Regions from separate parts of the Enterobacter sp. HK169 genome, predicted to be linked through region 2. Evidence: predicted binding sites of a transcription regulator. Region 2 holds the regulator's gene; each other region holds the start of a gene.
What was found. Region 2 encodes PurR, which represses purine synthesis genes. Its sites were predicted from a motif close to CANGCAAACGTTTGCNTG; they were not measured.
Positions count from the first base shown of each region.

Region 1 (9,763 bases), 800 kb from region 2:
ACCGTTCTTAAGCAGGATCCTCAGGCGGGTAACCCGCTGAGCCGTCTGAACTTCACCGTTGGCGGCAGTATTCGTCCTCAGTTCCAGAACATGACCGGCGACGACGGTAAAAACAGCTACAAGCGTAACGGCTTTGACGGCGGCACCCGTTTCCGTTTCGCGGCTGATTACTACCTGTTTGATGACATCAGCTGGATCAGCTACTACGAGCTGGGTGTGAATATTCCTGCACAGTTCAACTGGGATCACCACTACGCCGACGGCGCACACGACACCACGCGTCGTATGCTCTACACCGGTCTGAAGAGCGACACCTGGGGTACGCTGACCTTCGGTCAACAGAACAGCGTTTACTATGATGTGGTGGGCGCGAAAACCGATATCTGGGACTACGACATGATCGGTCAGGCGCCAGGTAACGGGATCAACGGCGATTACGACGGTTCTTACCGTTCACGCCAGATGCTGAAATATAAGAAAACCGTGGGTGATGCCGACATTTATGCATCCTACCTGTTTGAAGACAGCGAATACCTGCCGGGCAACGGCCTGCGCTACAAGCGTAAAGGCGGCGGCTCGCTGGGTCTGGATTACCACCTGACCACCGACCTGACCTGGGGCGCCGCGTGGAACTACACCCGTGCGGACATGCGTAACCCGGATAACGGCGACAGCAAAACCTACGACCAGAACATCCTCGGTACCGCGCTGAGCTGGACCCCGGACAACTGGACCTTCTCCGCTGGCGGCGGCTGGTACCAGAACTTCCTGACCACCAAAAAGGTGTCGGTTAACGACTACTTCGCCGGTGATGCATGGGGTATTGAATACTTTGCGGGCTATAAGTTCCCAATCGGTCAGTACGCGGTTAAATCCATCCAGCCATACTTCATGGGCGACCGCATTCAGTACGTGAACGGCCGTAACTACCAGCGCATCGACAACGGCGTGGGTATCAGCTTCCAGCTGGATTACGGCTTCCGCGTGGATTACGAACACGTGTTCACCTCCAGCACCGACAACCTGGGCGACATGAACCTGGTGCGTCTGCGTTACGACTTCTAAGTCGTCTTGTAGGGTTGCGGCCTGATGCCCTCACCCTGACCCTCTCCCACGGGGAGAGGGAACAAACATTAAAAACGGCAACCCTGGTTGCCGTTTTGCTTTTACCTCGCCACCCGGCTTTATTTTTCAGCGATCAAGCCACTCAGCAATTTCTTCGTACGTCCCGCGATACACAATCTTCTCCGCCTTTTTCTCCAGCTGATAGCCGTACATCGGGTCGTAATAGTCCTTCAGCAGCGGCGCAAGCCAGCTGAAGTGCGCGTCAGTGCTGCCGGAGCGTTGCTGTTCCAGCAGCGCGGAATCTAACAGCGCGGTGAATTCTGCATACCGCTGCAGCCCCAGACGGCGGCGAATGGCGAACAGGCCGTGGTGCAGATACTCGCTGTATTCTTTCCAGCCCGCTTCCTCGCCGTATGCGGCAGAAAAGTCCGCCCACATGTGGTCGAAATACTCTTCGCGCAGGCGCTCAAGGCGGACGTCAAACGGGTCTTCGACGACAACGATAGGGGCTTCAGCCATGCGGTCGCGCAGGCACTCCGGCAGGTGGTTGGAGCCAATCATCCGGCCCTCGTCTTCCAGCACCCAGCGCGCGGCGTCTTTTTTCAGGAGCTCAACCGCAAGGTGGTTTTCAAAGCTGGCCTGGGAAAGCTGCGGCGTGAGCGTGCGGCCAAACGACGAACCTCGGTGGTGCGCCAGCCCTTCCAGATCGATACCCTGCGCGTGCTGCTTCACCAGCAGGGTTTTACCGTTTCCGGTACAGCCGCCAATCAGCACCATCGGCTTTTGCGACTGCTCGATGGTCACCTGAATCGCCGTCTGACGCAGGGCTTTGTAGCCGCCGCGGATCAGCGGGTAGTCAACGCCCGCCTCTTTCATCCAGGCCTGCGAGATATGCGAGCGCTGGCCGCCGCGCGCGCAGCAGAGATAGCCCTCAGGATGGGCAAGGCTGGCTTCCCGCCAGGCGTTGATGCGTGCCTCACGCGTCTCGCCGCTTACCAGCTGATGGCCGAGCGCCAGCGCGGCCTCGGGGCCCTGGCGTTTATAGCAGGTACCGACGGCGGCGCGCTCGTTGTCGTTCATTAAGGGCAGGTTGATCGCCGCAGGTATCGCGCCCTGGGCAAATTCGATCGGCGCGCGAACGTCGATTAAAGGGGTATCAGACGCGAGGATCGCGCGATAGTCCGTTCCATCGTTCATGGTTGTTCCAGAAGAAAACTCAGCAGCAATGGGCGGGGATTGTACGCCGGGGAAGGGGAAGATCAACTCCCCGGCGCAGATGTCTTACTTGAGCTTAGACTGTGCCCAGACAATACCGCTCGCATATTCCGGCGGCAGGAGCGGGATCATCGCTTCCAGGGTGGCGCTCAGGCGGCCCGTGTCGCTGTCGTTCAGGTTCAGGTGACCGACCTTACGACCCGCGCGTACCTCTTTGTCATACCAGTGCAGATGCACGAGCGGCAGCTTCAGCCAGTCGTAGTTCAGATCGGTGCCGATCAGGTTGATCATCACCGACGGGCTGTTCACCACCGGCTGCGGCAGCGGCAGGTCCGTAATCGCGCGCAGGTGCAGCTCGAACTGGCTGATGGACGCGCCGTTTTGCGTCCAGTGGCCGCTATTGTGCACGCGCGGCGCAAGTTCGTTGATCAGCAGACCGGACGGGGTGATAAAGCACTCCATCGCCATGACGCCCACATACCCGAGTTCGTGCATGATGGCAGAGAGCATATCTTCCGCCTGCGCCTGCTGGTCAGCATTGGCGTGCGGGAAGGCGACGCTGGTGCGCAGAATGCCGTCCTGATGCAGGTTATGCGTCAGCGGATAAAAGACGGTATGCCCGTCGTGCCCGCGCGCGCCAACCAGCGACACTTCACCGCTGAAGTTGATGCCCTGCTCAACGATGCACTCGCCGTAGCAATCGTCCGGCAGTTCTGCCGTTTCATCTGCACGCAGGCGCCACTGGCCGCGGCCGTCATAGCCGCCCACGCGGCGCTTCACGATTGCCAGCTCGCCCAGCATCGCGAAAACGTCATTCCACTCGCTTTTATCGGACAGGAGCTGCCACGGCGCGGTCGGCAGACCGAGCTTGTCGAACAGCTGCTTTTGCGTCAGACGGTCGGCGATGATCGGGAACACGTCGCGGTTAACGAAGGCGTTATGACGCGCCAGCTCGCGGGTCAGAGCCGTTTCTGGCCAGCGTTCGATCTCGGCGGTGATCACGCTCTGGTGGAACGGTACGGCTTCCGGTTCGGCGTCCAGCCCGACGGGCCAGACGGCAATACCCAGCGGCTCACCGGCCTGACGCAGCATGCGGCCTAGCTGGCCGTTACCGAGGACGCAAACCTGCTTCATGCCGCACCCCGCGGGTCCGGATTGTCCAGCACCTCGTCTGTCTGGGCTTTACGCCACTCCGCCAGACGCTGGTGTAATGCTTTATCGTGCGTCGCAAGAATTTGCGCCGCCAGCAGGGCGGCATTGGCAGCACCCGCTTTACCAATCGCCAGCGTGCCGACAGGAATACCGCGCGGCATCTGGACGATTGAGTAGAGGCTATCCACACCGCTTAACGCGGCGCTTTGGACCGGAACGCCCAGTACCGGCACCAGGGTTTTGGCGGCAATCATGCCTGGCAGATGTGCTGCGCCGCCCGCGCCGGCAATGATCACCTCATAACCGTTCTCTTCGGCGCTTTCGGCGAAGCTGAACAGTTTGTCCGGTGTACGGTGCGCGGAGACCACTTCAACGTGGTGCGGAACATTCAGGATTTCAAAGATTTCGGCGGCGAACTGCATGGTAGCCCAGTCGCTTTTGGACCCCATCACGATGGCGACACGCGCCGGATTATTGCGGGAAGACATGCGTCTTAAAACTCCTGTGGTGCGAAACACACTGCTTTCGAGGGCACAGAGAATAGCATGTTATACGGGCAAGGAAAACGGTTGCGCGGTTAAAAGGCGAGCAGTTATGGCGAGAAAGCGATAACAAAAAAGACCGCTCGATGGCGGTCTTTTATATGATGTTACTGAAGATCCCCTGCGGACAGGTTCTCGTTGTCGAACGCGCGGCTGACATCGATATGATTCACCATGCTGGTGTCGGCATTCGAGCCCGATTTTGGCACGGAGAAGCGATTCTCCGCGGCCTGTGCGCCAGTGGACACCACGACTGCCAGCAGCAGGGTACTTACGATGCTGATGTTTTTCATTCTCTGTTCCTTCCTCATCGTATTGTCGCTGTCGCACGTCTTCGCTGGCGGCACGGCAATCAGGGTTTTTATTTAGTCAGTTCTGCGGTCATGTACACGCGGTTGTTGACCTTCGCGCTCGTGATTTTATAAGAGGCATTCTGCTCGGCGGCCTGCGCGGCAATTTTCGCTTCTGCGCGGTCAAGGGTAGAGGCGGTTGCGCTCACGCTTTGAGCGAAAGAACCGAAAGAAACCAGGAAAAGAGCGGCAGCTGCAACGAAAGTTTTGATGGATTTCATGGTCGTATTCCTTAAGTGTTTTATCTGGGATAGGGCGTGTTGCCCTGATGTGATAAATAATAGGCCGCCCACGGGCTGATTAAAATCGAAACAATTTGCCGATATTGTTCAAAAAAATAGAATGATGGTGCGAGGGGTTAAAACGGAAAGGCGATCAGCTCCACGCCCTCTGGCGTGACTTTGACCATGGAACCTTCGGTGTGCCAGGCACCTAATACCACGCGATGGGCCGGTTCGCCGTTGGCGATAAGGGAATGGACGTCAGGACGATGGGTATGACCGTGGATCAACCACTGAACGCCATGCTTTTCCATCACGCTCACCACGGCCTGCGGGTTCACGTCCATGATGGTCATGGATTTGCTGCTGTTGGAGGCTTTACTGCCCGCGCGCATTCTGGCGGCGATACGGTTGCGGATAAACAGCGGCAGCGCAAGGAACACCTTTTGGATCCACGGGGTGTGGACTTTGGCGCGAAACGCCAGGTAGCCGGTATCGTCGGTGCAGAGCGTGTCGCCGTGCATGATCAGAACCCTGCGGCCATAAAGGTCGAGCACCTGTTCTTCCGGCAGCAGCGTCATGCCGCTTTCGCGGGCGTAGCGCTTGCCGATCAGGAAATCACGGTTGCCATGAATGAAGTAGCAGGGGACGCCGGAATCCACGAGCGCGTGAATGGCGGCGGCCATTTCACGGTGCAGCGGGTTAGGGTCGTCGTCGCCAATCCAGGCTTCAAAGAGGTCGCCCAGGATGTACAGCGCATCGGCGCTTTTCGCTTCACCGCGTAAAAAACGCAGAAAACCGGCGGTTATCGCCGGTTCTTCTGTTTGCAGATGCAGATCCGCAATAAAGAGTGTCGCCACGAATTACTCGCTGACGGTCACGCTTGTAATCACAACGTCTTCTTTAGGAACGTCCTGGTGCATACCGCTGCGGCCAGTAGCGACGGCTTTGATCTTGTCAACCACGTCCATACCTTCAACCACTTCTGCGAATACGCAGTAGCCCCAACCCTGCAGGCTTTCGCCGGAGAAGTTCAGGAAGTCGTTATCAGCCACGTTGATGAAGAACTGCGCGGTGGCAGAGTGCGGAGCCTGAGTACGGGCCATTGCCAGCGTACCGCGGGTGTTTTTCAGACCGTTGTTCGCTTCGTTTTTGATCGCTTCTTTGGTCTCTTTCTGGTTCATGCCAGGTTCGAAACCGCCGCCCTGGATCATAAAGCCGTTGATCACGCGGTGGAAAATGGTGTTGTTGTAGAAACCTTCGCGGCAGTAGTCCAGGAAGTTTTTAACTGTTTCAGGCGCTTTGTCATCAAAGGTTTTGATTACGATATCGCCATGATTAGTGTGGAAAGTAACCATTTTTGCATCCTGTTCCGTTATTGTGGTACGTCGACCCGCGTTCGGGTCATCTATAGGGGCTTGTTATAGCATAACCACAGGATGCGATCACCTTGCATTGTGTGCTGCTTCGGGTTTGAATTACGGGTAGAATAGCCGGTTTTCAACCACACACGTGTTTACATGGAATCTTCGATGTTAAAAATCTTTAATACAATGACGCGCCAGAAAGAGGAATTTAAACCTATCCATGCCGGGGAAGTCGGCATGTACGTGTGTGGTATTACGGTTTACGATCTCTGTCACATTGGCCATGGCCGTACCTTTGTCGCTTTTGACGTGGTGTCACGCTACCTGCGTTTTCTGGGCTACACCCTGAAATACGTGCGTAATATCACCGACATCGACGACAAAATCATCAAGCGCGCTAATGAAAACGGCGAAAGCTTTGTTGCGCTGGTCGATCGCATGATTGTCGAAATGCACAAAGATTTCGACGCCCTGAATATTCAGCGCCCGGACAGCGAGCCGCGCGCGACCCACCATATTCACGAAATCATCGAGATCACCGAAAAGCTGATCGCACGCGGTCATGCCTACGTTGCGGACAACGGTGACGTGATGTTCTCGGTGCCGACGGACCCAACCTACGGTTCGCTTTCCCGTCAGGATCTGGACCAGCTTCAGGCCGGCGCGCGCGTTGACGTGGTTGACGTGAAGCGTAACCCGATGGACTTCGTGCTGTGGAAAATGTCCAAAGAGGGCGAGCCAAGCTGGCCATCACCGTGGGGCGAAGGCCGTCCGGGCTGGCACATCGAATGTTCCGCGATGAACTGCAAGCAGCTGGGCAAGCACTTCGATATCCACGGCGGCGGTTCAGACCTGATGTTCCCGCACCACGAAAACGAAATCGCGCAGTCCACCTGCGCCCACGGCGGCGAGTACGTGAACTACTGGATGCACTCCGGCATGGTAATGGTTGACCGCGAGAAGATGTCTAAATCGCTGGGTAACTTCTTCACCGTGCGCGACGTGCTGAAGTATTACGACGCGGAAACCGTGCGCTACTTCCTGATGTCCGGCCACTATCGCAGCCAGCTGAACTACAGCGAAGAGAACCTGAAACAGGCGCGCTCTGCGCTGGAGCGTCTGTATACCGCGCTGCGCGGTACCGACAGGTCTGTTCCTGCTGCAGGCGGCGAAGCGTTCGAAGCCCGCTTTGTTGAGGTGATGAACGACGACTTCAACACCCCGGAAGCGTACTCCGTGCTGTTCGACATGGCGCGCGAAGTGAACCGCCTGAAGTCAGAAGATATGGCCGCGGCGAATGCGCTGGCATCCCATCTGCGTAAGCTCTCCTCCGTGCTCGGCCTGCTGGAGCAGGAGCCGGACGCGTTCCTGCAGAGCGGTGCGCAGGCGGACGACGGTGAAGTGGCTGAAATTGAAGCGTTGATCAAAGCGCGTCTGGAAGCGCGTCAGGCAAAAGACTGGGCGGCGGCAGATGCGGCGCGCAACCGTCTGACCGAGATGGGTATCATTCTGGAAGATGGCCCGCAGGGCACCACCTGGCGCCGTAAGTAATTTTCCCCTCACCCTAACCCTCTCCCGCAGGGAGAGGGAATTGTTAGGTTTTCTCCCTCTCCCCGTGGGAGAGGGCCGGGGTGAGGGCATCAGCGCGCACGTTTCCTCCACCACAGCAACCCCATCAGCACGACTCCCGGCAGCCACACCCACAGCAGTTCTGACACGATCACCTGATGCCCGTACGGCGTGGTATAGCGCGATAGCGCAAACGGCGCGACCTTAATGACCTGCCACGGCGCAAAGAAGCGTTCATCTGACCACGGCCACAGCCAGCCGACGCCTTTCCCTCCCGTGGTAATCGAATCCAGCAGGCTGTGCGAAAGCAATGACACGGTCAAAAACAGCCAGCACCGCGTCAGGCTGACCCGGAACCACCGTCGTCCAGTCAGCACGCAGAGTATCGGCACCACAAAGGCGAACAGCAGGGAGTGGGTAAAGCCGCGATGGCCGAAAACATTGCCGTACGCGACGCCGAACTTGAACGCCAGCACGTCGGCATCCGGCAGCATGGCGAGGACAATCCCGGCAAACAGCAGGCGGGGAGGAATCACTTTGGTTCCGAGGCCTAAGCCCAGACAAAGCGGAACAGCAGCGTGTGTAATAACGGTAGGCATTGCGATTATCCATGGCAAATCATGGAAATATAGCAGCAATCCCGCACCAGCAGACCCGCGTCAAATTCTTATTTTTACGCCGACTCGCGCGCGATAAGCTGCCCGGAAAGCGTAATGCGCTGGGTTTGCAGCGTCGGCTCCTTCAGCGTGCGAATAATCAGCCCGGCAGCCTGGCGCCCGGTCTCTTCGCTGGCGGACGAGACGTAGGTAAAGGACGGCGAGGTGAGGTTAACGTGGAGCATATCTTCGAAACCGACCAGCGCGACCTGCTGCGTCAGAAACACATCTTTACCCACCGTTCGTCCAACCTGATGAATACCGGAGATGGAGCCGATCATGGCATCCGGAGAGTGGCAGAGCAGGGCGGTGATGGTGTTGTTTTTTTCCAGCAGCTGGCGGGTGGCGAAACCCGCCGCCAGCGTGTCATCGCTGCAGGCCGGAGAGTATTCATCCCGCCAGACCAGCCCGTTCTGCGTCATCGCGCTGCGAAAACCGAGCAGGCGCTGCTCGCGGATAAGGCAGCCTTCACGCCCGCCAATGTAGGCAATATTGCGATGGCCGCGCTCGATAAGATAACGCACCGCCAGGTTTGCCGCCTGACGGTTATCGCGCATCACCAGATTGCATTTTTCATCCAGCAGCGACTGAGAAACCACCACCAGCGGCAGCGGGCAGCGGCGAATTTGCTCCGGCAGGGTGGAGGTGCGGGTATCCGAGGCCAGATAGATAACCCCGGCGACGCCCTGCTGCTTAAACGACAGCAGGCAGCGCTCAAGATGGTCATGGTCGTTCTGGGGCTGGCCGAGAAAAACCATATACCCCTGTTTTTCAAGATCCTGGACGATGCTCGCCATCACCTTGATGGAGAAACTGTCGCTAAAGTCGCGGAGGATCAGGCCAATCAGATTGGACGTATTGGCGCGGAGATTGGCAGCGGCAACGTTATGAACATAGCCCAGCGTATTGATGGCAGCGTTGACCTTCTCGATCGTTGCCTCTGAGATTTTCCCTTTCTGGCGCAAAACCAGCGAGACGGTTGAGACCGATACGCCCGCGTGCTTTGCGACATCAATAATGCTGACTTTCTTCAAAACCGCTCCCTGAAATTCACCGATTATCAGTCAGATACGACAATGCGTCTCCCAGACTACAGGAGACGCGTCGTTCAGGCATCTTATTATTTGCCGATCATGGTGGACATGGTCTGGGCGATAAACTGTGCTCTGGCACCGAATATCACCTGAATACCGTTGTCGCCGACGAAGACCACGCCGCGCGCACCCAGTCCGTTCAGGCCGTCCTTATCGACCACCTCGCTTTTTGCCACTTCCAGGCGAAGGCGGGTGATACAGGCGCCGACGGAGTCGATGTTGTGCGCCCCGCCCAGCAGGGTGATGATCTCGGTCGCGAGTTCTGAATCAGACTTATCATCCGCGTTGGCGGTCACTTCAGTGCGGCCCGGCGTTTTCACGTCGAAACGACGGATCACAAAGCGGAACGTGAAGTAATAAATCAGACCCATTGGAATGCCGATGATAATCGCATTCAGGAAGTTGGTCTTGTAGCCGTTAAAGGACGGCAGGATCCCGAATGACAGATAGTCGATAAAGCCTGCGGAGAACGACTTGGCGATATGCGCATGCAGTAGATACATGGTCATGTAGGCCAGGCCCGCCATGATGG
Region 1 covers NZ_CP017087.1:4,052,578-4,062,340, forward strand. The annotation lists gene EnteroDNA1_RS19215 (porin) at 1-1,065, shown strand, start outside; gene mnmH (tRNA 2-selenouridine(34) synthase MnmH) at 1,192-2,262, opposite strand; gene purK (5-(carboxyamino)imidazole ribonucleotide synthase) at 2,347-3,414, opposite strand; gene purE (5-(carboxyamino)imidazole ribonucleotide mutase) at 3,411-3,920, opposite strand; gene EnteroDNA1_RS19235 (hypothetical protein) at 4,082-4,267, opposite strand; gene EnteroDNA1_RS19240 (YdgH/BhsA/McbA-like domain containing protein) at 4,336-4,545, opposite strand; gene lpxH (UDP-2,3-diacylglucosamine diphosphatase) at 4,683-5,405, opposite strand; gene ppiB (peptidylprolyl isomerase B) at 5,409-5,903, opposite strand; gene cysS (cysteine--tRNA ligase) at 6,078-7,463, shown strand; gene EnteroDNA1_RS19260 (metal-dependent hydrolase) at 7,553-8,080, opposite strand; gene malI (Mal regulon transcriptional regulator MalI) at 8,155-9,171, opposite strand; gene EnteroDNA1_RS19270 (PTS transporter subunit EIIC) at 9,258-9,763, opposite strand, start outside.
Region 1: purE (5-(carboxyamino)imidazole ribonucleotide mutase) is a predicted target of PurR. The motif match lies at 3,991-4,008, and genes of this name have one in related genera.

Region 2 (9,763 bases):
TGCCGCAGGCACCCCGCCGATATTGGCAATCGTCAGCCCCATAAACATGGTTGCCACGGCGCTCGCCTGCTTGTGTTTTGGCACCACGCTGGCAGCCACAACCGATCCCAGCCCAAAGAACGCGCCGTGGTTAAGGCTGGTCAGAATGCGCGACAGCATCAATGTGGTGTAGTCCGGCGAAATGGCCGAAAGCACGTTGCCCAGGGTGAAAATCGCCATCAGGAAAATCAGCGCATTGCGGCGCGCGCGGTGTGAAAGAAGAAGCGTCATCAGCGGCGCCCCGACCATCACGCCGATAGCGTAGGCGCTGATTAACATCCCTGCCGCAGGGATAGAGACATCTACGCCCCGGGCAATAACAGGCAGTAACCCCATCGGGGAGAATTCAGTGGTGCCAATCCCAAAAGCGCCAATCGCCAGGGCCAGCAGGGGAAAATTGATTTTCATGCGTCAACTCCGGATGCCGTGTCATGTGGTGACACAGAACAAAGAAGCAGAAAGCATGACATCAATCACAAAAAATGAGAAGTTAACAAAATGGCAAAAGATTTTTGCCAGAGAAGTAACAATCCGGGGAGTTGGGAGGGAGAAGGCTCTCCCTCCGCGTAAAATCAGTGCAGCGCAGCCGTCAGACCGGCCGCAACAATCAGAGCCAGCACAACAATGGTGGTGAACAGCGAAAACTTAAGATCGGAACTCATCAATTTTTCTCCTTTTAATCCCCACACGAAAAGTGAGCTTGCTCATTTTTGCACAGATTACGTCAAAAATCTTCCTGGATTTATACTGATAACCACTTTACCTCTTCCCCTTTTCATCAAGATAGGACAAAATTCCACGCTAAATTTATTAGCGTACCGGCCATTGACCCCCTCCTGACGTCCCGTGTCGTTTTCCCGGCGTGCCGCAATTCAAGATTGCGAGATAAGGGTGAGAGAAGGCAAACGTTTACCTTCAAGTTTTTCAGGAGCTTAGGATATGGTCTGGAGTGACATTTAATGGCAACAATTAAAGACGTAGCAAAACGCGCAAACGTTTCCACTACAACCGTATCACATGTAATTAACAAAACCCGCTTTGTGGCGGAAGAGACGCGCAACGCCGTCTGGGCAGCGATCAAAGAGCTGCACTATTCGCCAAGTGCGGTTGCGCGTAGCCTCAAGGTTAATCACACCAAGTCCATTGGATTGCTGGCGACCAGCAGTGAAGCGGCCTATTTTGCCGAGATCATTGAAGCGGTCGAAAAGAACTGCTTCCAGAAAGGCTATACCCTGATTCTGGGCAACGCGTGGAACAGCATTGAAAAACAGCGTGCCTACCTGTCGATGATGGCGCAAAAGCGCGTTGATGGCCTGCTGGTGATGTGTTCCGAGTACCCGGAATCCGTGCTGTCGATGCTGGAAGAGTATCGCCATATTCCGATGGTGGTGATGGACTGGGGCGAAGCGCGCGCAGACTTTACCGATTCCGTTATCGATAACGCCTTTGAAGGCGGCTATATGGCCGGTCGTTATCTGATCGAACGCGGCCACCGCGAGATTGGCGTGATCCCCGGTCCGCTGGAGCGCAACACCGGCGCGGGCCGTCTGGCCGGTTTTATGAAAGCGATGGAAGAAGCGTTGATCAACGTGCCGGAAAACTGGATTGTGCAGGGCGACTTTGAGCCGGAATCGGGCTACCGCGCGATGCAGCAGATCGTCTCCCAGCCGCACCGTCCGACCGCCGTGTTCTGCGGGGGCGACATCATGGCCATGGGCGCGCTCTGCGCTGCCGACGAGCTGGGCCTGCGCGTACCGCAGGATATATCCGTGATCGGCTATGACAACGTGCGTAACGCGCGTTTCTTCACCCCGGCGCTGACCACCATTCACCAGCCGAAAGATTCGCTGGGCGAAACGGCCTTCAATATGCTGATGGACAGGATCGTCAACAAGCGCGAAGAGTCGCAGTCTATTGAAGTTCACCCGCGTCTTATCGAACGCCGTTCCGTTGCGGACGGTCCGTTCCGCGACTACCGTCGTTAATCGCTTTACGGGGCCAGCTATGCTGGCTCCCGTAACCATTCCCGGTTCAGCGTTTCGCTGTCTCCCAGATAATCCAGCAGCCAGGCCATCGCAGGCGAGACGTCATTTTGCTGCCAGGTGAGGCAGCAGGCCGCATCCGGGAACGGATTCTCCAGCGTCAGCTCAACCCACTCTCCGGTATCGATGCGCGGACGCGCGAAATGAACGGGCACCATCGCGACGCACAGCCCGGCGCTGAGGCACGTCGCCGACGATTCCCAGTCAGGGGCCACCACCCGCCGCTGGTTGTCCAGAAGCCAGGTGATACGCTTGGGCAATGAACGGGACGTATCCTCCAGCACCAGCGACGGCCAGTTGCGCAGCGTGTCATCGCTGAGCGGCCCTTCCATCGACGCCAGCGGATGATCGCTTGCCACCACGCATTTCCAGCTCAGCATCCCCATGTCGCGAAAAGCGTAACGTCCCCCGACCGGGATCGCCTGCGTAGCCCCAATCGCCATCTCTGCCCTGCCGTCCGCCAGTGCATCCCAGACGCCGTTAAACACCTCCTGCGAGACCCGCAGCTCGACGTCAGAGAAATGACGGTAGAAATCGACGATCATCTGCCGGGTGCGTTCCGGCTTAACGATGTTATCCACCGCGATGGAAAGATGTCCCCGCCAGCCGTTAGCGATCTGCTGACACTGTTCGCGGGTGATCTGCATTTTTTTGATAACAGAACGCCCTTCCTTCAAAAACCACGCGCCTGCGGGCGTTAATTCCACATCACGATGCCGCCGTTCAAACAGCGGAACCGCCAGCCACTCCTCCAGCTGGCGCACCGTGTAGCTTATTGCCGAAGGGACGCGGTGCAGCTCCTGCGCCGCACCGCTGAAGCTGCCGTTACGCGCAACAGCATCGACCACTTCAAGAGAATAATCTGACCACATTTTCTGCCTGCAAATTTTTTGAATGCACCAGCCAAATATTAGCGTTTCACAAGCAGCTTTGCACTCCCTACACTCAGCGCCAATGTATACCTGCCTCCTCAGGAGAATAAAATAATGCAACCCAGGAACGGTTTTTTAGTCTGGCTCGGCGGCTTAAGCGTGCTGGGCTTTTTGGCCACCGATATGTACCTGCCGGCGTTTGCCGCCATGCAGGAAGATTTACAAACGCCGGCTGCCGCCATCAGCGCCAGCCTGAGCTTATTCCTCGCCGGCTTTGCCTTCGCACAGCTGCTCTGGGGACCGCTCTCGGATCGCTTTGGTCGTAAGCCGGTGCTGTTGCTGGGCCTGGCCATTTTTGCCGTGGGCTGCCTGGGGATGCTATGGGTACGCGATGCCAGCTGGCTGCTGGTGCTGCGTTTTATTCAGGCCGTGGGCGTCTGTGCCGCGGCCGTGACCTGGCAGGCGCTGGTCACCGACTACTATCCGGCTAACCGCACAAACCGTATTTTCGCCACCATTATGCCGCTGGTAGGTCTCTCACCTGCCCTCGCCCCACTGCTGGGCAGCTGGATCCTCGCTCATTTCGACTGGCAGGCCATTTTCGCCACGCTGTTTGCCATTACCCTGGTCCTGATGCTGCCGGCGTTCGCCCTTAAGCCCGCGCATAAAAAAGAAGCGCATGCAGACGCGAAGCCGATTACCTTCACTTCCCTGCTCAGCGCCAAAGCGTATCGCGGGAATGTCCTGATCTATGCCGCCTGCTCGGCAAGCTTCTTCGCGTGGCTCACCGGCTCGCCGTTCATTCTGCACGATATGGGCTACAGCCCGGCAGCCATCGGCCTGAGCTATGTTCCGCAGACCATCGCATTCCTGGTGGGCGGGTACGGCTGTCGCGCGGCGCTGCAAAAGTGGGAAGGTCAGCAGATGCTGCCGTGGCTGCTGGTGCTGTATGCGCTGAGCGTCATCGGGACCTGGGCCGTTGGCTTTATTCCTGGCGCCGGTCTGGCCGAAATTTTGATCCCATTCTGCGTGATGGCCGTTGCGAACGGGGCGATTTACCCTATCGTTGTAGCGCAGGCGCTGCGTCCCTTCCCGCAGGCAACAGGCCGCGCCGCCGCGCTGCAGAACACCCTGCAGCTGGGGCTGTGCTTCCTGGCAAGCCTGGTGGTCTCCGCGCTGATTGCCACGCCGCTCCTGACCACTACCAGCGTGATGCTGGTGACCGTTGCGATGGCGGTGTTGGGCTATCGCATGCAGGCCTCCGCGCAGCGTGAGCAGGAAAAGAGTGCTCAGGTTGAAACGTCACATGCCTGATTGCGCCAGAAATCATGTTAATTTTCAGTGATTAGGTTGCTAAGAATTTTCTATTGAATCACCAAATTTTGAGGCCTATACTAAATTTGGTTCGATTAAATACGATAAATATTAAGTGTTAACGGGAGCCGGAGTGCTCCCGTTTTACCATGGAAGGCATTTCGGCAAGGGTTATCTCCCTTCCTCTGTTCTACGTCGGATATTAGCCTCGCGGTATTTACCGTGAGATTTCTCACAAACCAAAAAAAGCGTCTACGCTGTTTTAAGGTTCTGATCACAGTAGGGTGATGGAGAAGCTATGAGTTCATCGTGTATAGAAGAAGTCAGCGTTCCGGACGATAACTGGTCCCGGATCGTCAGTGAACTGTTAGGTCGAGCAGGCATCACTATCAATGGATCATCGCCATCCGATCCTCAGGTTAAACATCCCGACTTTTTTAAACGCGTGCTGCGAGAGGGATCGTTAGGCCTGGGAGAAAGCTACATGGACGGCTGGTGGGAGTGCGAACGTCTGGATACCTTTTTCGCCAGCGTGCTGCGTGCCGGTCTTGAAAATCAACTCCCTCGCAATCTGAAAGACACCCTGCGCGTCGCCTCTGCCCGACTGTTCAATCTGCAAAGTAAAAAACGCGCGTGGATCGTTGGTAAAGAACACTACGATCTTGGCAACGACCTGTTCAGCCGTATGCTGGACCCTTTCATGCAGTACTCCTGCGCCTACTGGAAAGAGGCGTCGACGCTTGAAGAGGCCCAGCAGGCCAAGCTGCGTCTGATTAGCGAGAAGCTGCAGCTCCAGCCCGGAATGCGCGTGCTGGATATCGGCTGCGGCTGGGGCGGGCTGGCGTATTTTATGGCGAAGCACTATGGCGTCAGCGTCGTCGGCGTCACGATTTCAGCGGAACAGCAAAAAATGGCGCGGGAACGCTGCCAGGGTCTCGATGTGGATATCCGGCTGCAGGATTACCGTGATCTGAACGAACAGTTTGACCGGATCGTTTCCGTCGGCATGTTCGAGCACGTCGGGCCAAAAAACTACGCTACCTATTTTGAGGTGGTGGATCGGAATCTGAAACCGGACGGCATCTTCCTGCTGCACACCATCGGCTCTAAGCGAACCGACAATAACGTCGACCCGTGGATCAACAAATACATCTTTCCGAATGGCTGTTTACCGTCAGTCCGCCAGATTGCCAACGCCAGTGAATCCCATTTTGTAATGGAAGACTGGCACAACTTTGGCGCGGATTACGACACCACGTTGATGGCCTGGCATGCGCGTTTTCAGGAAACCTGGCCTGAGATTGCGGACAACTATTCTGAACGATTCAGGCGGATGTTTAGCTATTATCTGAATGCCTGCGCGGGGGCGTTTCGCGCACGGGATATTCAGCTCTGGCAGGTGGTATTCAGCCGTGGGATTGAACACGGATTACGTGTCGCACGCTAAAAAAATAACCCCGGATGCCCGGGGTTATTTTTTATTCTTCTTCTGCGGTGGTCTTTATTATTGCCGCTTCTTTTGCTGCCAGCACGCGCTCAACCGTATCCACCACCGCCTGGGTTTGCGGATCGATTTCAATATTCACGCGATGCCCCAGTTTTTTGGCGCCCAGCGTGGTGCGCTGCAGCGTTTCAGGAATTAAATGCACGCAAAAACGCGTTGGCGTTACTTCACCCACCGTCAGGCTAATCCCGTCAATGCCAATAAATCCTTTATAGAGGATGTATTTCATTAATGAAGGATCCTGCATTTTAAACCAGATTTGACGGTTATTTTCCGAGGTCACGATTTTTGCCACTTCAGCGGTGGTCATGATGTGACCGGACATCAGGTGACCGCCAATCTCATCGCTGAACTTCGCCGCCCGCTCAACGTTAACGGTATCTCCCACCGCCAGCTCGCCAAGGTTGGTGATGCGCAGCGTCTCTTTCATTAAATCAAAGCTAATCTGGTTGCCGTTAATTTCGGTAACGGTCAGGCAGCAGCCGTTATGAGCAATCGACGCGCCTGTTTCAATGCCCTCAAGCATATATTCCGGCAGCTCAACAACATGAGTACGGAAATTAGGTTTTTCATCAATGGACACCACTTTGGCGGTGCCCTGCACAATACCAGTAAACATGCTTACAACTCCTGTTTTTTCCGGACGGTGGTGACACCGTTTAATCCCACCACAATAACAGTTGGAAAAAGAGGTTGCCAGCGGAGCGCATTTTCTGGCGATTTTTTCACTAGATAAATAGCTAAAGCCCGCTACAATAGCTGGCACCCCCCTGCATTTTCTTCTTGCTGCCCGTTTCGGCGGCTTTTTTAGTCTCTCAAATAACAACAAAATAAAGGTGTTCACGTGCAGAAGTACATGAATGAAGCGCGCCAGCTATTGGCACTGGCTATCCCAGTGATCGTCGCGCAAGTGGCCCAGACCGCAATGGGATTTGTGGATACGGTAATGGCAGGTGGCTATAGCGCCACCGATATGGCGGCCGTTGCTATCGGCACGTCAATCTGGCTTCCGGCCATCCTGTTCGGCCACGGTCTGCTGCTCGCGCTCACGCCGGTTATCGCTCAGCTCAATGGCTCGGGTCGTCGCGAGCGCATTGCCCATCAGGTTCGTCAGGGTTTCTGGCTGGCAGGGTTTGTTTCCGTGCTGATCATGGTCGTGCTCTGGAACGCGGGCCACATCATTCGCGCTATGCATAACATTGACCCGGCACTGGCTGATAAAGCCGTGGGCTATCTGCGCGCCCTGCTCTGGGGTGCGCCCGGCTACCTCTTTTTCCAGGTGGCGCGTAACCAGTGTGAAGGCCTGGCGAAAACCAAGCCCGGGATGGTGATGGGCTTTATCGGCCTGCTGGTCAACATTCCGGTGAACTACGTGTTTATTTACGGTCATTTCGGGATGCCGGAGCTGGGCGGCGTCGGCTGCGGCGTGGCGACGGCGGCCGTTTACTGGGTGATGTTCTTCTCCATGATCGCCTTTGTAAAACGCGCCCGTTCCATGCGCGATATTCGCAACGAGAAAAGATTTAGCACGCCGGACTGGAACATCATGACGCGTCTGGTGCAGTTAGGGTTGCCGATCGCCCTCGCGCTGTTCTTTGAAGTGACCCTGTTTGCCGTGGTTGCCCTGCTGGTCTCCCCGCTGGGCATTGTGAACGTGGCCGGACACCAGATTGCGCTGAACTTCAGCTCCCTGATGTTCGTCCTGCCGATGTCGCTGGCGGCGGCGGTGACGATCCGCGTCGGCTTCCGCCTGGGCCAGGGCTCAACGCTGGATGCGCAAACGGCCGCCCGGACCGGGCTGGGCGTCGGCGTCTGCATGGCTGTCTGTACGGCGCTCTTTACCGTTGCACTGCGGGAGCAGATCGCCCTGCTCTACAACGACAACCCGGAAGTGGTCACGCTGGCATCGCACCTGATGCTGCTGGCCGCAATTTACCAGATCTCTGACTCCATCCAGGTGATTGGCAGCGGCGTGCTGCGCGGATATAAAGACACGCGCTCCATCTTCTTTATCACCTTCATCGCCTACTGGGTGCTGGGTCTGCCGTGTGGCTATATCCTGGCGCTTACCGATCTTGTGGTGGATCGCATGGGTCCGGCAGGGTTCTGGATGGGCTTTATCATCGGCCTGACGTCGGCGGCGATTATGATGATGATGCGAATGCGCTTCCTGCAGCGCCAGCCATCAACGGTCATTTTGCAACGCGCTGCACGTTAACGACGCGGTAGCCGCCGCCCGGCGGCTACTTTCTCTTCACTTTGCGCGGTAATGAAGCAATCGCGTGAAATCAGAGAGAAAAATGCATTTTCCCTCTTGCCACCTCGATGCTGTGCCGCTAATATTCGTCCCCGTTGTCAGCGACAACACGTTGCGTTCATAGCTCAGTTGGTTAGAGCACCACCTTGACATGGTGGGGGTCGTTGGTTCGAGTCCAATTGAACGCACCATTCTGCGTCCGTAGCTCAGTTGGTTAGAGCACCACCTTGACATGGTGGGGGTCGGTGGTTCGAGTCCACTCGGACGCACCATTTCAGTCCTGAAATGGTGCAAATCCTCTTCTGATATCCTGAATTTTCCTAATCCCTTATTTTCTTCATTGTTCTCCTGCTACGCTTTTCTTATGGAAAAAAAACAGGAAGACCGTCGATGAAGAAAATCGCGATTATCGGCTCCGGCCCCACAGGGATTTACACCTTTTATCACCTGCTTAAGAACAGCACGCCGCTCTCCGTTTCCGTTTTCGAACAGGCCGATGAAGCTGGCGTGGGTATGCCCTATAACGACGATAACTCTCGTCTGATGCTGGCGAACATTGCGAGCATTGAAATCCCGCCCATTTTTATGACCTACCTCGACTGGCTGAAGGATCAGAGCGAAGCTCATCTGGCGCGCTTTAAGGTTGATAAAGCCCGCCTGCATGACCGACAGTTCCTGCCCCGGCTTCTGCTGGGCGAGTATTTTCGCGACAGCTTTCGTTCAATCGTGAAAGAGGCCAGAAAGCTGCGGTTTCAGGTTGATGTCCATGAATCCGCCCAGGTCACCGATATCGTGCCCACGAAAGAAGGGGTCACGCTTTCCGTCAACGACAGCGCCTTTCCTGAACGCTTCGACCTTGCGGTTATCGCAACCGGCCACGTCTGGCCAGAAGAGGACGAAGCCACGCGCGCGTTCTTTCCAAGCCCCTGGTCCGGTCTGATGGATGCCAGTATTCCTCCCTGCCGCGTCGGTATCATGGGGACATCGTTAAGCGGTCTCGACGCGGCCATGGCGGTAGTGATGCAGCACGGTGAATTTCGTGATGATAAATTCGTGCTGGATAAAGGCAGCGACGCGTTGAAGATTGTCCTGATGTCCCGAACGGGTATTCTGCCGGAAGCCGATTTTTACTGCCCTATTCCTTATGAACCGCTGTCGGTCTTAACCGAATTCGTGGTTGAAAACGAGATCGCCAAAGGTTCGGATGGCCTGCTCGACCGTATATTTACCCTGATGGTGAAAGAGCTTCAACTCGCTGACCCGACGTGGTGTGAGAAAATATCCCTGCATAAGCAGAATGCGGACAGCATTCGTGAGGCCTGGTTTGAGGATCGTAAACGGCACGGCCCCTTTACCTGGGCGGAAGAAAATCTCAACGAGGTGGAGCGGAACAAACGCGAGCGGCGCACCGTAGCCTGGCGCTATACCGTCCTTCGGCTGCATGAGGTGGTTCAGGAGATTGTTCCCCACCTCAACGAACGGGACAGAGAGCGCTTTAAGCAAGGCCTCGCCCGCGTATTTATCGACAACTATGCGGCCATCCCTCCGCAGTCTATCCGCAGGCTGCTCGCGCTTCGCGAAGCCGGCATCATCAGCGTGGCGACGCTCGGTGACGATTACGCGCTGGAGGTTGGCAGCGATCGAACGGTGATAACCACAGAAGAGACCGTTTACCGTTTCGACGTGTTTATTGATGCGCGCGGGCAAAAGCCGCTCAAAACGAAAGATCTGCCCT
Region 2 covers NZ_CP017087.1:298,806-308,568, reverse strand. The annotation lists gene EnteroDNA1_RS01595 (MFS transporter) at 1-447, opposite strand, end outside; gene cydH (cytochrome bd-I oxidase subunit CydH) at 612-701, opposite strand; gene purR (HTH-type transcriptional repressor PurR) at 999-2,024, shown strand; gene punR (DNA-binding transcriptional activator PunR) at 2,042-2,953, opposite strand; gene punC (purine nucleoside transporter PunC) at 3,068-4,267, shown strand; gene cfa (cyclopropane fatty acyl phospholipid synthase) at 4,566-5,714, shown strand; gene EnteroDNA1_RS01565 (riboflavin synthase subunit alpha) at 5,746-6,390, opposite strand; gene mdtK (MdtK family multidrug efflux MATE transporter) at 6,616-7,989, shown strand; tRNA gene EnteroDNA1_RS01555 (tRNA-Val) at 8,143-8,219, shown strand; tRNA gene EnteroDNA1_RS01550 (tRNA-Val) at 8,224-8,300, shown strand; gene EnteroDNA1_RS01545 (FAD-NAD(P)-binding protein) at 8,419-9,763, shown strand, end outside.

Region 3 (9,763 bases), 1.5 Mb from region 2:
CGCGGCCACGTCGCCGCCTTTCCGGTGGTGCAGGCGCGCCTGACCAGCTACCTCGACGCGAACGATGCCGACATCTGGCTGATTACCGGCTCCCCGCAGACGCTGGTGGAGCAGGTCTACTTTGATACCCCCTGGCTTCCGCGCGTGAACCTTATCGCCACGCAAATTGCCCGCGGTTACGGCGGCTGGGTGCTGACCCTGCGCTGCCTGGGACATGAAAAAGTGGTCCAGCTGGAAAAACGCATCGGTACGCCGCTGCGCCTGTACAGCGGCTACAGCGACAGCAAGCAGGACAACCCGCTGCTCTATTTTTGCCAGCACCGCTGGCGCGTCACGCCATCAGGCGAACTTCAGCAACTCGAATAGTCTTCTCTAAAACTGGCGTGTATAATGCCGCCCGCTTTTCGACTGGAGTATCAGCCTTTGTCCAACCCTGAACACAATCATGAATACTGGATGCGCCACGCGCTGACGCTGGCTCAACGCGCCTGGGACGAGGGCGAAGTGCCCGTGGGCGCGGTGCTGGTTCATAACAACCAGGTGATTGGCGAAGGGTGGAACCGTCCTATTGGTCGCCACGATCCTACTGCGCATGCCGAAATTATGGCGCTTCGCCAGGGCGGTCTGGTTCTGCAAAACTATCGCCTGCTTGATACCACGCTGTATGTGACGCTGGAGCCGTGCGTGATGTGCTCCGGCGCGATGGTGCACAGCCGGATCGGGACTCTGGTCTTTGGGGCGCGGGATGAAAAAACCGGTGCGGCCGGTTCGCTGATGGACGTGCTGGGTCACCCGGGTATGAACCACCAGGTGAAGACTATCGGTGGGGTGCTTGCACCAGAGTGTTCGGGGCTGTTAAGCGATTTCTTTCGAATGCGCCGTCAGCAGAAAAAGCAGCAAAAGGCAGAACTGAAGCTGTCGGGCGATTAAGCTCGTCCGGCGCTACGACAGGGTAACTTTGAGCCAGCTGTTTGGCCTCCGTCGCCTCTTTCTCTTTCTCCAGCAGATACCCGACCAGGCTAATCTGATATTTACGGATATTTTCCACGTAGGCGTAGGCTTCATGTCCGCGTGCGTAGCCGTATGTCAGCTTGTTATACCATGGCTTCTGGCTCAGCAGCGGCAGGCGCTGCTTAACGTCTGACCAGCTGTCCGGGTTACCTTTCGTTTTTGCCGTCAACGTTCGCGCATCAAGCATATGCGCGTAGCCCATATTATAGGCCGCCAGCGCAAACCAGATCCGCTCTTCTTCCGGCACCGTTTCCGGTACTTTAGCCATCATGTCCTGCAGGTATCGCGCGCCGCCGCTGATGCTCTGTTCGGCATCGGTACGATCGTTCACGCCCAGGCTCAGCGCGGTATTTTTGGTTAACATCATCAAACCGCGTACGCCCGTGGGCGACGTGGCCTGGGTATCCCAGTGGGATTCCTGATACGAAATAGCCGCCAGCAGTTTCCAGTCAATCTCCTGGGCGTATTTTTCGAACAACGGCTGCAGGTCCGGCAGGACGCTGTCTACCGCGCGCAGGAAGCTGCGGGTGTCAACGTAGTCAAAGTCATCGCCGTGCCCGAGGTACTTCTCCTCCAGACGCGCCAGGGTACCGTCTTCATTGATGGTGTTGAAGAAATCAAGCATCGCGGCAGAGAAGGTCTGATCGTCATCAAGCTGGCTAAACCAGGTCACGGGCTGCTCGTCGGTGACGTCCAGCGCCACGGCGATTTCAGGATGAACGCGCTGGAACAGGCTGATCGCGACCGAATCGGCGATGGTGTAAGGCACCTTCTGATCTTTTACCTGCTCCAGCAGCTCCGTCGTGCCGAGTTTCGGATCCACCGTCCAGCTCAGGTCGGGATATTTCTTCTCCTTGAGCTCCCGCAGATCGTCAATCACCACGTGGCCGGGCGCAATCGTCAGCTGCCGATCGTTAATCGTGGACAGCGAGCGCGGGCGCAGGCTCCCGACGCGGTAAACCAGCTGCTGCGAAACGGAGTAGTAGGTCGGGCCTGGCTGGTAGTTCTTACTGCGCTCGCTGTTATACACCAGCCCGGCGGCGAGCATATCGGCATCGTCGTTATCGAGGTCGTCAAAAAGCTGGTTGATATTCTGGCGGACGGTGATTTTAAGCTTCACGCCAAGATAATCGGCGAACTGTTGTGCCAGTTCATAATCCAGGCCAATGATTTTGCCGTTGACGTCGCTGTAAATCAGCGGCGAGTTGAGGGTACTGACGCGCAATTCCCCCCGCTCCTGAATGGCGGCGATACGGTTTTCGGCTTTGCCGAACCAGGGGATGGAAGGCCAGAGGGCCACTGCCAGCAGCAACGTTACAATGCCGATGAGCAGATAATTAATCTTTAATTTTTTCAATTAGTTAATTCTCTGCGACGCCGGTTGCCTCAGTCTGCTGTAGCCATGTTAATCATAAGGTTTGCCATTGAATGAGCGGCATTTTGCGTAAACTTGCGCCACTTGGCAACCAATTAGAGAGACAGGTCACATCTATTGTTAAATCTCTGTGCAAATTTTATTTCGACGCAAACGGTTTCGTCGGCGCTCAGGATTCTCTATAATGACGCCCGTTTTCCCCCCTTGCGCACACTGTAAGCGCCCCGGCGCTTCGAAGACGAGAGACTTATGATGGAAATTCTGCGTGGTTCGCCTGCACTGTCTGCCTTCCGTATCACTAAACTGCTGGCACGTTTTCAGGCGGCCGACCTTCCGGTAAGCAATATTTACGCTGAGTATGTCCATTTTGCTGACCTGAATGCCCCCCTGAATGCAGAGGAGCGCGTACAGCTGGAACGCCTGCTCAAGTATGGTCCAAGCCTGAGCAGCCATACGCCAACCGGCAAACTGATCCTTGCTACGCCTCGTCCGGGCACCATCTCCCCCTGGTCTTCCAAAGCCACCGATATCGCCCACAACTGTGGCCTGAACCAGATTAACCGTCTGGAACGCGGCGTGGCGTACTACGTGGAAGCCTCTACCCTGAGCGACGCGCAGTGGCAGGCGGTTGCGGCTGAACTGCACGATCGCATGATGGAGAGCGTATTTACCTCTCTCGATGACGCGCAGAAGCTTTTCTCTCACCATCAGCCTGCGCCGGTACAGAGCGTAGACCTGCTGGGGCAGGGCCGTCAGGCGCTGATTGACGCCAACCTGCGTCTCGGCCTGGCGCTGGCAGAAGACGAAATCGACTACCTCCAGGATGCGTTTGTTAAGCTCAACCGTAACCCGAACGACATCGAACTCTATATGTTCGCGCAGGCTAACTCTGAGCACTGCCGCCACAAGATTTTCAACGCCGACTGGATTATTGACGGCGAACAGCAGCCGAAGTCGCTGTTCAAAATGATCAAAAACACCATGGAGCAAACCCCTGACCACGTGCTGTCTGCCTATAAAGACAACGCCGCGGTAATGGAAGGTTCCGAGGTGGGCCGCTTCTTCGCCGATCGCGAAGCAGGGCGCTATGACTTCCATCAGGAGCCCGCGCATATCCTGATGAAAGTGGAAACCCACAACCACCCGACGGCGATCTCCCCGTGGCCGGGCGCGGCGACCGGCTCCGGCGGTGAAATCCGTGACGAAGGCGCGACCGGTCGTGGCGCTAAACCTAAAGCGGGTCTGGTCGGTTTCTCCGTCTCCAACCTGCGTATCCCGGGCTTTGAGCAGCCGTGGGAAGAAGATTTCGGCAAGCCAGAGCGCATCGTGACCGCCCTGGATATCATGACCGAAGGCCCGCTGGGCGGCGCGGCGTTTAACAACGAATTTGGTCGTCCGGCGCTGAACGGTTACTTCCGTACCTATGAAGAGAAAGTGGACAGCCACAACGGCGAAGAGCTGCGCGGCTACCACAAGCCGATCATGCTGGCGGGCGGGATCGGCAACATCCGTGCCGATCACGTGCAGAAAGGCGAGATCGTCGTCGGCGCGAAGCTGATCGTACTGGGCGGCCCGGCGATGAACATCGGTCTGGGCGGCGGCGCGGCCTCTTCTATGGCCTCCGGCCAGTCTGATGCGGATCTCGATTTCGCCTCCGTGCAGCGCGACAACCCTGAGATGGAGCGCCGCTGCCAGGAAGTGATCGACCGCTGCTGGCAGCTGGGCGACGCCAACCCGATCCTCTTCATTCACGACGTGGGCGCGGGCGGCCTGTCCAACGCCATGCCGGAGCTGGTGAGCGACGGTGGCCGCGGCGGGCGCTTCAACCTGCGCGATATCCTGAGCGATGAGCCGGGCATGAGCCCGCTGGAAATCTGGTGTAACGAATCCCAGGAGCGCTACGTGCTGGCGGTTGCTGCGGATCAGCTACCGCTTTTTGACGAGCTGTGCCGCCGCGAGCGCGCGCCGTATGCCGTCATCGGTGAAGCGACCGAAGAGCAGCACCTTTCCTTAAGCGACACCCACTTTGACAACCAGCCGATCGATCTGCCGCTCGACGTTCTGCTCGGTAAAACGCCGAAGATGACCCGCGACGTAACCACCCGCAAAGCGGCCGGCAAAGCGCTGGATCGCCAGGGCATCACCGTGGCAGAAGCGGTAAACCGCGTGCTGCACCTGCCTGCTGTGGCAGAGAAAACCTTCCTGGTGACCATCGGCGATCGCACCGTGACCGGTATGGTATCGCGCGATCAGATGGTCGGCCCGTGGCAGATCCCGGTCGCGAACTGCGCCGTGACCACCGCGAGCCTCGACAGCTACTACGGCGAAGCGATGGCTCTCGGCGAACGCACCCCGGTGGCGCTGCTGGACTTCGCTGCCTCTGCCCGTCTGGCGGTCGGTGAAGCGCTGACCAACATCGCCGCAACGCAGATTGGCGATATCAAACGTATCAAGCTTTCCGCAAACTGGATGGCCGCAGCCGGTCACCCTGGCGAAGATGCTGGCCTGTATGAAGCCGTGAAAGCGGTGGGCGAGGAGCTGTGTCCAGCCCTTGGCCTGACCATTCCGGTGGGCAAAGACTCCATGTCGATGAAAACCCGCTGGCAGGAAGGCAACGAGCAGCGCGAGATGACCTCTCCGCTGTCGCTGGTGATCACCGCGTTTGCCCGCGTGGAAGACGTGCGTCACACCGTTACGCCGCAGCTTGCGACCGAAGACAACGCCCTGCTGCTGATTGACCTGGGCAAAGGCCACAACGCGCTGGGTGCTACCGCGCTGGCGCAGGTTTACCGCCAGCTCGGCGATAAGCCAGCCGACGTGCGTGACGTGGCGCAGCTGAAAGGCTTCTACGACGCGATTCAGGCGCTGGTGGCGCAGCGTAAGCTGCTGGCCTACCACGACCGTTCCGACGGTGGCCTGCTGGTGACCCTGGCAGAGATGGCCTTCACCGGCCACTGCGGCGTGGAAGCGAACATTGCGACGCTGGGCGAAGACCGTCTGGCGGCGCTGTTCAACGAAGAGCTGGGCGCCGTGATTCAGGTGCGTGCGGCAGATCGCGACGCGGTTGAAGCGATTCTGGCGAAGCATGGTCTGGCAGACTGCGTGCACTATCTGGGCAAAGCCGTTCAGGGCGACCGCTTCGTCATTGAAGCAGACGGTCACGCCGTGTTCAGCGAAAGCCGCACCACGCTGCGCATGTGGTGGGCAGAAACCACCTGGCAGATGCAGCGCCTGCGTGACAACCCGGAATGTGCCGATCAGGAGCATAACGCGAAAGCGAATGACCAGGATCCAGGCCTGAACGTGAAGCTCTCCTTCGACATCAACGAAGACATCGCCGCGCCGTACATAGCGACGGGTGCGCGTCCAAAAGTGGCCGTGCTGCGCGAGCAGGGCGTCAACTCCCACGTTGAGATGGCGGCCGCCTTCCACCGCGCGGGCTTTGACGCTATCGACGTCCACATGAGCGACCTGCTGGCCGGGCGTACCGGTCTGGAAGATTTCCAGGCGCTGGTGGCGTGCGGCGGCTTCTCCTACGGCGACGTGCTGGGCGCGGGCGAAGGCTGGGCGAAGTCCATCCTGTTCAACAGCCGCGTGCGCGACGAGTTCGAAACCTTCTTCCACCGTCCGCAGACCCTGGCGCTGGGCGTGTGTAACGGCTGCCAGATGATGTCTAACCTGCGCGAGCTGATCCCGGGCAGCGAAGCCTGGCCGCGCTTTGTGCGCAACCAGTCTGACCGCTTCGAGGCGCGCTTCAGCCTGGTGGAAGTGACCCAAAGCCCGTCTCTGCTGCTGCAGGGAATGGTCGGTTCACAGATGCCAATCGCCGTTTCCCACGGTGAAGGACAGGTAGAAGTGCGCGACGCTGCGCATCTGGCTCAGCTGGAGAGCAAAGGCCTGGTAGCGCTGCGCTTTGTCGATAACTTCGGCAAGGTGACGGAAACCTATCCGGCTAACCCGAACGGCTCCGCCAACGGTATTACGGCAGTGACCAGCGAAAGCGGTCGCGCGACCATCATGATGCCGCACCCGGAACGCGTATTCCGTACCGTGAGCAACTCCTGGCACCCGGAAAACTGGGGCGAGGACAGCCCGTGGATGCGTATCTTCCGCAACGCGCGTAAGCAGCTGGGTTAAGTTTTAGCCCCACCCCCTTCCAGGCCCGGTAAGCGAAAGCTCGACCGGGCTTTTTTGTTTGTGTCGCAATTACGCGACAGACCCGCAATATGGCTGTCTCCAAATGGAGACACTTAACTCTTTGATTTATATATGTCAGGTAAGGTTCCCCTTAAGGTGTTGCTGAATAGCGACACTTAGCCTGAAAATCATTCAACCGATAATTAACGTGATAAACGAGTAAAAATCATATATTTCAAACTGTTAATATTTTGTTTTGCATTCTGGCACGGGTGTTGCATAATATTAACCAGTGGCTCATTCACCTTCTTATGTCAGCCCCTTCGGGACGCGCTACATAAACTTCGAATGACGCACAAAAAGGTGCCTGCCGTCCAACTACTGATCATAGCGATGCTTTATCAGGCCCGGGCGAAACGTCGAGTTAGGCACCGCCTCATTCCATGACAAAGCCGGGTTTTTACCCGGCTTTGTTGTATCTGAAGGGCAGACTCAGTTACGCTCTGCGTAAACCCCCATTAAGAGAGTAATGCGTTGAAACGCTGGCCCGTTTTCCCCCGCTCCCTGCGGCAGCTCGTCATGATGGCCTTCCTGCTGATCCTGCTGCCGCTGCTGATCCTTGCCTGGCAGGCGTGGCAAAGCCTGAACGCGCTGAGCGCGCAGGCGGCTTTGACCAACCGTACGACGCTCATCGACGCCAGACGCAGTGAAGCGATGACCAACGCCGCGCTGGAGATGGAGCGCAGCTATCGTCAGTATTGCGTGCTTGACGATCGGACGCTGGAAAAGGTTTATCAGAGTCAGCGTAAACGCTACAGCGAAATGCTGGACGCTCACGCGGGGGTCTTACCTGATGACAAGCTCTATCAGGCGTTACGTCAGGATTTGAACGATCTCGCGCAGCTGCAGTGCAGCAACAGCGGCCCGGATGCCGTTGCCGCCGCGCGCCTCGAAGCTTTTGCCAGCGCCAATACCGAGATGGTGCAGTCTACGCGCGCGGTGATTTTCTCTCGCGGCCAGCAGCTCCAGCAGGAGATTGCCGAGCGTGGCCAGTTTTTCGGCTGGCAGGCGCTGGTGCTGTTCCTGGTGAGCCTCGGGCTGGTACTGCTCTTTACCCGCATGATCATCGGCCCGGTAAAGGGCATTCAGCGTATGATCAACCGCCTGGGGGAGGGGAAATCGCTCGGGGATACGGTAGCCTTTAAAGGTCCCCGCGAGCTGCGATCCGTAGGCCAGCGCATTATCTGGCTGTCCGAGCGCCTGGCGTGGCTCGAATCACAGCGCCATCAGTTCCTGCGCCATATCTCTCATGAGCTTAAAACGCCGCTGGCCAGCATGCGCGAAGGGACGGAGCTGCTGGCGGACGAAGTGGCCGGGCCCCTTACGCCAGAGCAGAAAGAAATTGTTGAGATCCTGGATAACAGCAGCCGCAATCTGCAAAAGCTGATTGAGCAACTGCTGGATTACAACCGCAAGCTGGCTGACGGGGCGGTCGTACTGGAAAACGTTGAAATTGAGCCGCTGGTGGATATGGTGATCTCCGCCCACAGCTTGCCAGCAAGAGCTAAAATGATGCATACCGGCGTTGAGCTGAATGCGCCTGCGTGCCTGGCTGAACCCATGCTGCTGATGAGCGTTCTGGATAATCTTTACTCCAATGCGGTGCACTATGGTACTGAATCCGGTAACATTTATATCCGAAGTAATACGAATGGTTCACGGGTCTTTATTGACGTCGCAAACACCGGCACCCCGATCCCCGATGACGAAAAAACCATGATCTTCGAACCCTTTTTCCAGGGAAGTCATCAGCGGAAAGGCGCGGTTAAAGGAAGTGGTCTGGGCTTGAGCATCGCCCGGGACTGCATTCGACGCATGCAGGGTGAGCTAAACATTGCCGCGGACGAACGTTCAGATGTTTGCTTCCGTATCGAACTGCCCCTGAGCCGGAAAAATCAATAAAATGAATCTATGTCTGGTGAGTATGTCACACGTCTTTTTCCGCGCCGTACGTGCGGTGTTTTCCAGCAAAACGCTTCGCCTGAGCCTGCCCTGTTTATTTCTGGCAGGGTGTGTTTCCCATGCGCCACAAAGTGCCATTAGCGATAAACAGGAAGATAAATGGCCCGATAACCAGCTGGCAGACTTCCTCTCAACCCGCTGTGACGACATCTGGAACCTGTCAGGACATGACGTTGAAAGCAACCCGCTGTTCTGGCTGCGTGGGATAGATTGCGCCCAGCGTCTGGCGCCGGTAGACGCCCGCTCGAAGGCGGCGATGCTGGATGACGACACCTGGCAGGACGCTTTCAAGCGCGGGATTTTACTCGCAGATGCGAAAATCACCCCCGTTGAACGTCGCGTCAATGTGACCCGACTGGACACGTACGTGGTCAATCTTCCCGTGCAGGTACGCCCGGTATACCAGCTCTGGCGCGATGGGCAGACATTACAGCTTCAGCTGTCTGAAGAGCGCTCCCGCTACAGCAAGCTGCAACAGTCAACCGACAGCGAGCTTGATACGCTGCGTCAACAGCAGCAACATTTACGTACGCAGCTGGATACCACGACGCGTAAGCTGGAGAACCTGACGGATATCGAAAGGCAGCTCTCGTCGCGCAAATATCAGCCGGGGAGCTCATCCGCTGCACCGGACAGCGATACGCCGAAACAAGAGGATGTGAAGCATGACGAGCCGTAAACCTGCCCATCTTTTACTGGTGGATGACGATCCCGGTCTGTTAAAGCTGCTGGGGATGCGTCTGGTGAGCGAAGGCTACAGCGTCGTGACCGCTGAAAGCGGGCTGGAAGGGCTCAAGATCCTCAGTCGCGAGAAAATCGATCTGGTGATAAGCGACCTGCGGATGGACGAAATGGATGGCCTGCAGCTGTTCGCGGAGATCCAGAAGCAGCAGCCGGGTATGCCCGTGATTATCCTGACGGCGCACGGGTCGATCCCGGATGCGGTTGCCGCGACGCAGCAGGGGGTCTTCAGCTTCCTGACCAAGCCGGTGGACAAAGACGCGCTGTATAAGGCTATCGACAGCGCGCTGGAACATGCCGCCCCGGCGGGGGATGAAGCGTGGCGGGAGTCCATCGTCACCCGCAGCCCCATTATGCTGCGTCTGCTTGAACAGGCCCGGATGGTGGCGCAGTCCGACGTCAGCGTGCTCATCAACGGCCAGAGCGGAACCGGGAAAGAGATCCTGGCGCAGGCGATCCATAACGCCAGCCCGCGCA
Region 3 covers NZ_CP017087.1:1,781,819-1,791,581, reverse strand. The annotation lists gene yfhb (phosphatidylglycerophosphatase C) at 1-366, shown strand, start outside; gene tadA (tRNA adenosine(34) deaminase TadA) at 391-930, shown strand; gene mltF (membrane-bound lytic murein transglycosylase MltF) at 818-2,368, opposite strand; gene purL (phosphoribosylformylglycinamidine synthase) at 2,636-6,523, shown strand; gene qseE (two component system sensor histidine kinase QseE/GlrK) at 7,058-8,485, shown strand; gene qseG (two-component system QseEF-associated lipoprotein QseG) at 8,487-9,224, shown strand; gene glrR (two-component system response regulator GlrR) at 9,211-9,763, shown strand, end outside.
Region 3: purL (phosphoribosylformylglycinamidine synthase) is a predicted target of PurR. The motif match lies at 2,533-2,550, and genes of this name have one in related genera.